Regions from separate parts of the Streptomyces roseirectus genome, predicted to be linked through region 3. Evidence: riboswitches for the same ligand, from Rfam matches in the RefSeq annotation. Region 3 holds a riboswitch; each other region holds the start of a gene.

Evidence for each region. Region 3 has a riboswitch for cyclic di-AMP ahead of IAG44_RS24500 (LysM peptidoglycan-binding domain-containing protein). Riboswitches for the same ligand answer to the same signal wherever they lie in the genome.
Region 1: it holds a riboswitch for cyclic di-AMP, as region 3 does, so the genes downstream of both, IAG44_RS16485 (transglycosylase SLT domain-containing protein) here and IAG44_RS24500 (LysM peptidoglycan-binding domain-containing protein) in region 3, are expected to answer to the same signal.
Region 2: it holds a riboswitch for cyclic di-AMP, as region 3 does, so the genes downstream of both, IAG44_RS09995 (M23 family metallopeptidase) here and IAG44_RS24500 (LysM peptidoglycan-binding domain-containing protein) in region 3, are expected to answer to the same signal.

Annotation. Positions count from the first base shown of each region.
Region 1 covers NZ_CP060828.1:3,992,742-3,996,437, forward strand. Annotated here, with positions in the region: gene IAG44_RS16475 (LolA family protein) at 1-196, opposite strand, end outside; gene IAG44_RS16480 (polyprenyl synthetase family protein) at 452-1,462, opposite strand; cyclic di-AMP (ydaO/yuaA leader) riboswitch at 1,925-2,102, shown strand; gene IAG44_RS16485 (transglycosylase SLT domain-containing protein) at 2,106-2,570, shown strand; gene IAG44_RS16490 (HAD family hydrolase) at 2,671-3,498, opposite strand.
Region 2 covers NZ_CP060828.1:2,450,025-2,453,720, forward strand. Annotated here, with positions in the region: gene IAG44_RS09985 (HPr family phosphocarrier protein) at 45-326, shown strand; gene IAG44_RS09990 (GntR family transcriptional regulator) at 541-1,224, opposite strand; gene IAG44_RS09995 (M23 family metallopeptidase) at 1,418-2,170, opposite strand; cyclic di-AMP (ydaO/yuaA leader) riboswitch at 2,185-2,331, opposite strand; gene IAG44_RS10000 (M16 family metallopeptidase) at 2,674-3,696, opposite strand, start outside.
Region 3 covers NZ_CP060828.1:5,742,002-5,745,697, forward strand. Annotated here, with positions in the region: gene IAG44_RS24490 (cytochrome P450 family protein) at 1-337, shown strand, start outside; gene IAG44_RS24495 (LysM peptidoglycan-binding domain-containing protein) at 474-1,511, shown strand; cyclic di-AMP (ydaO/yuaA leader) riboswitch at 1,733-1,899, shown strand; gene IAG44_RS24500 (LysM peptidoglycan-binding domain-containing protein) at 1,904-2,599, shown strand; gene eno (phosphopyruvate hydratase) at 2,849-3,696, shown strand, end outside.

The sequences.
Region 1 (3,696 bases), 1.7 Mb from region 3:
GGGCGGTGATCTCCGGGAGGTCCGGGTCGCCGGAGTCGGCGATGGCGGGAACCAGACCTATGGTGGCGGCGGCCACGCCCACGACCGCTGCCGGAACGACGTACCGCGCGGCCGTCCTGCGGCGGCGGGCCCTCGCCTCGTCCGCGTCGGCCTCGGTGATCAAAGCCTGGTTGTCGTCGGATGCGTTCGGTGCCATGTGTGCCTTACCTCCGTCGTCGGCGGCGGCCGGTGGGCAGCGTCCTCGCCCCACCCCTGACCGCCATTCTCACCCGGATCGGTGAGTCCTGGTTCTGGGTCCGTGCATCCATCAGACCAAACCGGACCCGTCAGCGGCGTCACCCCGCAGAGTCAACTCCGTGTACTCCTGCGGTATGACACTCCACGCCGCCGTCCCGTAGTCCTCTCAGGGGTGGCGGCGTCATACCTGAGGCCGAGGAGGGGGAGATCGCGGCTACCCCGCCCGGTGCACCACCGCGTCGCACATCTCCACCAGTGCCAGCTTCGCGTCGCAGTCGGGGAGGGGCGCCAGGGCGGAGCGGGCCTCCTCGGCGTAGCGGACCGTGTCGCGGCGGGCCTGTTCGAGGGCGGGGTGGGCGCGCAGGGCGGCCAGGGCCTCGGCGTGGCGGGCGTCGTCGGTGAGGTCGGAGTCGAGGAGTTCGCACAGGGCGATGTCCTCGGCGAGGCCGAGGCGGGCGGCGCGCTCGCGCAGGCGCAGGACGGGGAGGGTCGAGATGCCCTCGCGCAGGTCCGTGCCGGGGGTCTTGCCGGACTCGTGGGAGTCGGAGGCGATGTCCAGGACGTCGTCGGCGAGCTGGAAGGCGACGCCCAGGCGCTCGCCGTACTGCGTGAGGACGTCGACCACCGTCTCGTCGGCGCCCGAGGTCATCGCGCCGAAGCGGCAGGAGACGGCGACGAGGGAGCCGGTCTTGCCGCCCAGGACGTCGAGGTAGTGGTCGACCGGGTCGCGGCCGTCGGTCGGCCCCGCGGTCTCCAGGATCTGCCCGGTGACGAGCCGTTCGAACGCCTCGGCCTGGATGCGGACGACCTCGGGGCCGAGGTCGGCGAGGATCTGGGACGCGCGCGCGAAGAGGAAGTCGCCCGTGAGGACGGCGACGGAGTTGCCCCAGCGGACGTTGGCGCTCTCCACGCCGCGCCGCACCTCCGCCTCGTCCATGACGTCGTCGTGGTACAGCGTGGCGAGGTGGGTCAGCTCGACGCCGACGGCCGACGGCACGACACCGGGCGCGTAGGGGTCGCCGAACTGTGCGGCGAGCATCACCAGAAGTGGCCGGAAACGTTTGCCCCCCGCGCGCACGAGGTGCTGCGCGGCCTCCGTGATGAAGGGGACCTCGCTCTTGGTGGCTTCGAGCAGGCCCTCCTCGACGGCCGTCAATCCGGCCTGGACATCGGCTTCCAGTGCCTGGTCCCGCACGCTCAGCCCGAACGGCCCGACGACGGTCACGAGGGATCTCCTGTCTGCTGTTGCCCACGGGCGACTGTTGGCGATTACACGGTTTGTCGATAGGTCGCTGACATCACTCAAGTCAGCGTATCCGGTCACGTTTCGATCACCGATAGCCCCCACGGTTACAGCACGGGCGCTATCGGATCACGCCTGGTATGTAGCTGATCAGCCGATACTGCATGGCATTTTCCGACATGAATAACTTGTGCCCATTTGTCGCTATTGCCATTTCGTGAGTTGAGTCACGGGCGCCTCTCTCGCCCGACTCCGTCGAGTACCCCGTTTCCCCGTGTCCACGTTGACCAGTTGACACTTGACGATCGCAAAGGATCAAGCGGCCCATAGCGCTCAGAGCAAGGTCAATGGGGACGAGATGTGAATCCGACACTTGTTCCGGACATGTGCTCTCGCATACGTTCCGCCGGGTCGGGCGGACGCCCAATCCTGCCGCCGCCCGTCATCTCCCCATCGACGACCCACTCGCGCACGGCAGGAGCGGGGGACCCAGGTAGTACGCCGTCCGGACACGTCTCCGGACGGCTAGGGGTGAAGCCGTACCGCCGTCCCCGGCGGTCCGGCCGGGCACCTCCCCGCCCGAACCCGACAGCTCACCTCGCAGGCGCCGGAGAGGAACATCGCCATGCCTGCAATCCGCAAGAAGCGTCTCGTCCGGGCCCTCGCCGTCGCCGCCACCGGCACGGCCCTGCTGGCCCTCCCTGTCGTCGGCGCGACCAGCGCCTCCGCGGCCACCGGAAGCCCCTCGTCGTCCACGGTCGCCGGGTACCCGGACAACCTGGACGGCTGGATCCGCGAATCCCTCGCGATCATGGCCCAGAAGGGCATCCCGGGCAGCTACGACGGCATCTACCGCAACATCATCCGCGAGTCGTCCGGCAACCCCTACGCCATCAACAACTGGGACTCCAACGCCGCCGCAGGCACGCCCTCCAAGGGCCTGCTCCAGGTGATCGACCCGACCTTCCAGGCGTACCACGTCGCCGGGACGGCGTACGACCCGTACGACCCGGTCGCGAACATCACCGCCGCGTGCAACTACGCGGCGGCGGTGTACGGGTCGATCGACAACGTGTACGGCGCGTACTGAGCGAACCTCCCTCCAGGAGCCCCGGTTTCGGATCGGGGCTCCTACCGGACACGTGTCTCTAGGGAGCACGTTTCGAAAGCGCGCTCCCCAGGGGCGTGCGTCACGGAAACATCCGTTCAAGGACGATCGCCACTCCGTCGTCCTCGTTCGACGACGTGACCTCGTCCGCCACGGCCTTCAGCTCGGGGTGGGCGTTGGCCATCGCGACGCCGTGGGCGGACCACTCGAACATCGGGATGTCGTTCGGCATGTCACCGAAGGCGACCGTGTCCTGCGGGTCGATCCCGAGGCGTTCGGCGGCGAGGGCGAGGCCGGTGGCCTTGGTGACGCCGCTGGGCTGGAGCTCGACCGTGCCGGGCCCCGACATCGTGACGGTGGCGAGCGAACCGACCGCCGCGCGCGCGGTGGCCGCCAACTCGTCGTCCGAGAGCGCGGGGTGACGCAGCAGCACCTTGCTGATCGGCTCGCACCACAGGTCCTCGCGGCGTCCCACGCGCAGCGCCGGGAGCGTCGGGTGCGGCATCAGGTAGCCCGGCTCGATCAGCGTCAGCCCGTCGACGCCGTCCTGGTCGACGGCGGCGTACACCTGGCCGACCTCCGCCTCGATCTTGCCGAGCGCGGTCTCGGCGAGTTCACGGTCCAGCGTGACGGACCACAGGAGGCGGTCGGCGCCGGCGTCGTACACCTGGGCGCCCTGGCCGCACACCGCGAGCCCTCTGCCCCGCAGGATCTCCAGCAGGGGCCGCACCCGGGGGGCCGGGCGGCCGGTCACCACCAGGTGCCGCGCGCCGGCCTCCACGACCCGCTGGAGGGCGTTCAGCGAGCGGTCGGAGAAGGTGTCGTCGGCGCGGAGCAGCGTGCCGTCCAGGTCGGTGGCGACGAGGGCGTACGCGCGCGTGCCGGAAGCGGGGGTGGTGGGTGCGGCCATGATCAGAGAATACGGACCGCACCGGCCCCGGGAGGCTCAACGGACCGGCTCGCCCCGGCACGCGCTGATGTCCCGCCCGTGGCCTCGTCGGCCGTCCGGGGCGGGACTCGTCGGCGCCCGCGCGCGAGGAGGCCGGAAACCGGTCGCCCGGCAGGGACGGAGGGGGTGCGCGGGGCGGCGGGGAAGTGGGGTCGGCGC
Region 2 (3,696 bases), 3.3 Mb from region 3:
GAAAAATGGTCTAGACAACCCTGAACACCGAAGGGCAGCATCACATGGCTGAGCGCCGCGTCACCATCGGCTGGGCGGAGGGCCTTCACGCCCGCCCCGCCTCCCTCTTCGTCCGAGCCGCCACGGCCACAGGCGTCCCGGTCACAATCGCCAAGGCGGGCGGCAGCCCCGTCAACGCGGCGTCCATGCTGGCCGTCCTCGGCCTCGGCGCCCAGGGCGGCGAGGAGGTCGTGCTGACCGCCGACGCCGAGGGCGCCGACGCGGCCCTCGACCGGCTGGCCAAGCTGGTCTCCGAAGGTCTCGACGAGCTTCCCGAGACCGTCTGAACCGGCGCTCCACGCGCGCGTGAGCCGCGCCGCCCCACCGGGCGGCGCGGCTCCGCCGTTTTCCGGGAACCCGGGAATGAATTGCCCCGCGCAGGATTAGGGCCGCGTGAACACATGCGGAGGGCGTACGCCGGGGAATTCACGGCGCACCCGGGAAAAGGGCAGCGGAAATACACCTCCGCCGAATATCTCTTCTTTGTATACGGCGCCCGTGTTAATGCCGCAGGCCGGACATGTTTACGGCGTGTTGCGAAGTCCTCACACGGTCGGCGCCGGCGAAGCGCAGCCGGTGCGCGGCCGTGGAGCGCTCGGTGTGCAGCGCGGTGACCGCCCGCGCGCGCTCGGCGTCCCCGCGCGCGACGGCGTCCACGATCGCTCCGTGCTCGGTCCAGGAGTCGACAGGGCTGGCCGGCGGCTCCACGGCGTACATCCAGGCGATCTTGTGGCGCAGCTGGGTCAACGTCGAGGTCAGGGCATGGCTTCCGCACGCCTGGGCCAGCGTCTCGTGGAACCAGCCGCCCAGGGAACGTAGATCCTCGCTGTTGCCCCTCCTGGCGCGCTCCTGGCCCAGCCTGACGAGTCCGCGCAGCACCTTCAGGTGGGCCTCCGTGCGCCGCTGCGCGGCACGGGCGGCGCCCAGCGGCTCCAGCAGCAGGCGCATCTCCAGCAGGTCGGCGGCCTCCTGCTCGGTCGGCTCGGCCACGCACGCGCCCGCGTGGCGCCGTGTCACGACGAACCCCTCGGCCTCCAGCGTGCGCAGCGCCTCACGGACCGGGACGCGGCTGACGCCATACCGGCGCGCGAGAAGTTCCTCGGTGAGGCGGCTGCCACGCTCGTAGACACCCGCGACGATGTCGTCCCGGATGGCCGTGCACACCGAGTGCGCCGGAATACGCATGACCGACCTCCGCCTTAATCCCCGTGAAACGCCGCCGAACGCGCCGATCGACGTGTGTTCCGTGACTCTATTGCAATGAGCGGGAATTTCCGATGGCGAGCCGGAATCCAGGGATATTTTTTGGACAGGAGAGCGTGCGAAACGCCGAAAGCCCCGGCTGGAGGAGCCGGGGCTGGACGATCTCGCGCAGAGGTCAGACGTCGACGCCGTGCGCGCGCAGATAGGCGACCGGGTCGATGTCGGAGCCGTACTCCGCCGTCGTGCGCGCCTCGAAGTGCAGGTGCGGGCCCGTCACGTTGCCGGTCGCGCCCGAGTAGCCGATCAGTTCGCCGGGGGTGACCGTCTGGCCCACCGCCACGGAGATCGCCGACAGGTGGCCGTACTGGGTGTACGTCCCGTCGTGCATCCGGACGACGACCTGGTTGCCGTAGGCGCCGCCCCAGCCCGCCTCGACGACGGTGCCGAGGCCCACGGCGTGCACCGGGGTGCCGGTGGCGGCGTGGAAGTCGATGCCCGTGTGGCTGCCGGAGGACCACAGGGAGCCGCCGCTGCGGTAGCCGGTGGAGACGTAGGAGCCGGTGATCGGCGCGACGAACGCGTTGAGCCGGGCCCGTTCCGCCTCGCGCGCGGCGCGTGCCTCGGCCGCGCGAGCCGCCCTCGCGTCCTCGGCTGCCTGGGCGCGCAGAGCCTGCGCCTGCGCGCGTACGGCCGCCTGCTGGACGGCGTGCTGCTGCGCGTCCGCGCGGTCGGCGGCCTGCTCGGTGACGTCGAGGCGCATGGTGACCGTGTCGTCCGCGAGCGTCATGGCGTTCGCGGCCGTCGGTTCGGGGGGAGAGCCGGCCGCCAGTGCCGACGTCGTCAGCGCCGCTATGCCGGCCGCGCGGGCCGTCGTGCGCTGGATCCGGGTCGCCTTGCGGCGCTTCCCGGTGGCGCAGGTGAACGCCATGAGGTCGAGTTCGTCCTTTCCTTCCCTCTCGCCTACCGGGTTAGCTGACGGGTTCGGAGCAGGAAGGTCTCCTACGGGCGCACGCGCCCGATTCACCCCAGGGACTGTGGGTCCCCGGCTCCCCTGGCTCGCGCCGTGCGGGGACTCGGCGATCGCTGTCCGGTGCCGCGGTGTGCGGCGCACTGCCCGACGAACAGCCCGGACGACGCTAGAGGGGCACACCGCCGATTCCCAAACGCACAGCGGTTTTTGTAGCGCAGACCACAGGGCAGAGGTGCACCCTCCGGGCGAAAACGGTCATCCCCGAGGAACGTTTCCGGGCAGGGTGTCGATGTGCGAACAGGCGAACGAGGCAGGGCGGGGGGAAGGTTCGGCGCACGCGCGCGGGCCGGTACGACGGAGCCGCCGCCCGGAGATGTCTCCGGACGGCGGCCCAGGGCGCGCACGGCAGTGGTCCCACACGCGCGTGCCCGAACGGTCGCACCCGCGCGTACGCCGGCCGGCTACTCCGCCGTCACCACCTGCACCGGCCCGATCCCCAGGGCCTCGACCGGCTCGCGGATCTCCTTCGCGTCGCCGACCAGGACGGTCACCAGGCGGTCGACCGGGAAGGCGTTGACGACGGCGGCGGTGGCCTCGACGGTCCCGGTGGCGGCGAGCCTGCGGTACAGGGTCGCCTGGAAGTCGTCGGGCAGGTGCTGCTCGACCTGGTCGGCGAGGGTCCCGGCGACGGCCGCGGCGGTCTCGTACTTGAGCGGCGCCACCCCGACGAGGTTCTGGACGGCGAAGTCGCGCTCGGCGTCCGTCAGGCCCTCGGCGGCGAGCGTGCGCAGGACGGTCCACAGGTCCGCGAGGGCGGGCCCGGTGTTGGGCGTGTCCACGGAGCCGCTGATGGCGAGCATGGACGCGCCGGTGCCGTCGGGGGCGGAGCGCAGGACCTGGCCGAAGGCGCGCACGCCGTAGGTGTAGCCCTTCTCCTCGCGCAGGACGGCGTCCAGACGGGACGTCAGGGTGCCGCCGAGGCAGTACGTGCCGAGCACCTGGGCGGCCCACACGCGGTCGTGCCGGTCGGCGCCCACGCGCCCGATCAGCAGCTGCGTCTGGACGGCGCCGGGCCGGTCGACGATGACGACGCGCCCGGTGTCGTCGGCGGTGATCGGCGGGACGGGCCGGGGCTGCGCCGGGGTACCCGTCCAGGCGCCCAGGGTCTCGCCGAGCAGCGCGTCGAGGTCGACGCCGTCCAGGTCGCCGACGACGACCGCGGTGGCCGTGGCGGGGCGCACGTGCCGGTCGTAGAAGGCGCGGACGGCGGCGGCGTCGATCTTCTCGACGGTGTCCTCGGTGCCCTGGCGCGGGCGCGACATGCGCGCGGTCGCCGGGAACAGCGCCTTGGAGAGCTCCTTGGCGGCCCGCCGGGACGGGTTGGCGAGTTCGTGGGGGATCTCGTCGAGGCGGTTGCGCACCAGCCGTTCGACCTCGCCCTCGGCGAACGCGGGCGCGCGCAGGGCGTCGGCGAGCAGCCCGAG
Region 3 (3,696 bases):
CCTCGCCGCCGCCGACCGCGACCCCGCCCGCTTCGAGCACCCCGACACCCTCGACCTCGGACGGCGCGACAACCAGCACCTCGGCTACGGCCACGGCATCCACTACTGCCTGGGCGCCCCGCTGGCCCGCCTGGAGGGCCAGACGGCGCTCGCGACCCTGCTCACCCGCCTGCCGGACCTTCAACTGGGCGTGCCCGTGGACGAGTTGAGATGGCGCGGCGGCCTCATCATGCGCGGGCTGCGGACGTTGCCGGTGACCTTCACGCCCCGCACGCCCGACGGGCCGTCAGAGCGGCTGTCAGACCGGCCGTCGGACCGGCCGTCCCGGCAAACATGACACGCCCTCAACTCTGTGATCTTCACGTGATCCGCGCGGCATGAACTTGTGACAAGCGATCGTATGCCGATACGTTCACAAGCCGGAGCGGCCCCCACGCCACTCCCGCCCCCACCGTCGTGAGAAAGGCGCCCGCATGCTCTCCGGGAACGGCCGTCACCGTCGCCCTCGTCAGGCCCCGGCTCTCCTCGTCGCCGCAGGAGTGACCGGCACCGCGATCGCGATCCCGCTGCTCGGCGCGAGCGGGGCGAGCGCCGCCGACGGATCGGCCGTCTGGGACAAGGTCGCGGGCTGCGAGACGGACGGCGACTGGAGCGAGAACACCGGGTCGGGCAAGTTCGGCGGCCTGCACCTCACGCTGGACGACTGGCAGAAGTACGGCGGCCTCCAGTACGCCGAGCGCCCCGACCTCGCGAGCCGCGCCGAGCAGATGACGATCGCCCAGAAGGTCCTCGCCGACCAGGGCCCCGGCGCCTGGCCCGTCTGCGCCCTCACGACCGGCCTGACGAAGGAGAACGGCTCGGTCGCGCTGGACACCCCCACGCCCACGCCGTCACCCAGCACGCCCGACTCGTCCGGTACCTCCGGCTCGTCCGGCTCGTCCGGTACGTCGGACTCGTCCAAGGGGTCCGGCGCGACGGGGAGTTCGGGGCAGTCCGGGACGACCGACCCCGCGGCGCCGAAGACCCCGGCGACGCCCACGCCGTCGACGTCCCCGTCCCCCTCTCCCGCGCCCGTCGACCCCGACGCGTCGTCCGGACGGCCGACCGGGGAGGTGCCGGGGGACTCCGCGGGGGGCGACAAGTCCGACACGTCCGGGAATGCCGCGCCGAACGCTCCACAGGTACCGGACAGCGCACCCACAGCTCCGGCGACCGAGGACAACCCCGTGCAGAGCGCCGGTTCTTGGAGCCTCGTGGACACCGGGGCCGGCGCGTCCGATGAGGCGGTCTCGGGGGCGTCTCCGCTCTCGATCGGGACCGGAAAGCACCGCGGGGCGAGCGGGGACGAGCCGACGACGTACACCGTCCGGGTCGGGGACACGCTCACCTCCATCGCCGACTCCCTTGCGCTTGACGGCGGATGGCGCGCCCTCTACGCCGCGAACAAGGGGGTCATCGGGGTCGACCCGAGCGACATCGTCCCCGGTCAGACGCTGTCTCTCGGGAACTGAGGCGGCGGGCGGCAAAGGCGTAAAAGCGGGCGGAAACACGGCAGTTCAGCGCCCGGCTTCGCGCTGAATGTCCGTTTTGGCGAAAGTGTGGGATGAGTCTCAGAAGCCCTGATCGTCTTTGAAAATCGGCTCGGGGCATGTCTACGGTCGAGGCCGCTCGGCAACCCGAGCCCCGGCTGCCGCAACGCCGAATCCTGCCAGCGGCCGTCCGGGAACAGTCGTCGCGTCAAGCGCCGTAGGCAGGAGCGGGGGACCCAAGGTAAGTGCTGGGGACGGTGGTTGGGGCCACCGGAACCGGCTTGGGGTGAAGTCGCACATCAGGTGCGGCAGGGCAACTCAACCGGCCCTAACCCGACAGCTCACCTCGCAGGCGTCGGTGAGGGGATCGAAGCATGCTGTTTTCCGGCAAGGGCAAGCACCGTCGTCCGTCCAAGGCCACTCGTGCCGTCGCGCTCGCCGGTGTCACCGGTGTCGCCGTCGCCGCCCCGCTGATGGCGGCCGGCAACGCCTCCGCCGCGACCGCCTCCGAGTGGGACGCCGTCGCGCAGTGCGAGTCCGGCGGCAACTGGTCCATCAACACCGGCAACGGGTACTACGGCGGGCTCCAGTTCTCGCCGTCGACCTGGGCCGCGTACGGCGGCACGGCGTACGCGTCGAGCGCCGACCGGGCCAGCAAGTCGCAGCAGATAGCGGTGGCCGAGAAGGTCCTCGCCTCGCAGGGCAAGGGTGCCTGGCCGAGCTGTGGCGTGGGTCTGTCGGGCGCGAGCTACAGCGGTGGCGGTTCGTCCTCGTCCAGCGGTTCGAGCAGCCGGACGGAGACGCCCAGCTCCTCCCGCTCCACCGAGCGTCAGGCCGCGCCCAAGCAGAGCGCCCCGAAGTCGACGTCCTCCAAGACCGTCACCACGCCGACCGGCAAGAAGGTCAAGAAGGGCGACGGCGAGTACAAGGTCGTCAAGGGTGACACCCTCAGCTCCATCGCGGCGAAGCACAAGGTCGCGGGCGGCTGGCAGAAGCTGTTCCAGCTGAACAAGGACATCATCCAGGACGCGAACCTGATCTACCCCGGCCAGCAGCTTCACCTGAAGTAAGCGGGCCCCCTGTCGCCTGCCCCGGTGCGTGCTCCCCCGTTACGCACCGGGGCAGGTTTTTTCGTGCCCAGCGCCGCGCCCGCTGTTCGCCTTCTCGCCACCCCCTCTTTGTTCCGTCTTGGAACAATGGGTACGGTCGGTTCTGTCCCATGGGGCGGTCGGTCGGCTGGCCGAAGCCCCCGGGCCGGTTAGGCTCTAGTCGCAAGGCCCCAGCGGCCCCGCACAACCAGCGTCACATCCAAGAAGGAGATGCTCGTGCCGTCCATCGACGTCGTCGTAGCCCGGGAAATCCTGGACTCCCGAGGCAACCCCACGGTCGAGGTCGAGGTCGGCCTCGACGACGGCAGCACCGGTCGTGCCGCCGTCCCGTCCGGCGCCTCCACCGGTGCCTTCGAGGCCATCGAGCTGCGCGACGGTGACCCGAACCGCTACCAGGGCAAGGGCGTCGAGAAGGCCGTCCTCGCCGTCATCGAGCAGATCGGCCCGGAGCTGGTCGGCTACGACGCGACCGAGCAGCGGCTGATCGACCAGGCGATGTTCGACCTGGACGCCACCGACAACAAGGGCTCGCTCGGCGCGAACGCCATCCTCGGCGTCTCCCTGGCCGTCGCGCACGCCGCCTCCGAGGCGTCCGACCTGCCGCTCTTCCGCTACCTCGGCGGCCCGAACGCGCACCTCCTGCCGGTGCCGATGATGAACATCCTGAACGGCGGCTCGCACGCCGACTCCAACGTGGACATCCAGGAGTTCATGATCGCGCCGATCGGCGCCGAGTCCTTCTCCGAGGCCCTGCGCTGGGGCACCGAGGTCTACCACACCCTCAAGAAGGTCCTGAAGACCAAGGGCCTGTCCACCGGTCTCGGCGACGAGGGCGGCTTCGCGCCGAACCTCGACTCCAACCGTGCCGCGCTCGACCTCATCCTCGAGGCCATCAAGCAGGCCGGGTACGTCCCCGGCGAGCAGATCGCGCTCGCGCTCGACGTCGCCGCGTCCGAGTTCTACAAGGACGGCGCGTACGAGTTCGAGGGCAAGTCCCGCTCGGCCGCCGAGATGACCGAGTACTACGAGGACCTGGTCGCCTCCTACCCGCTGGTCTC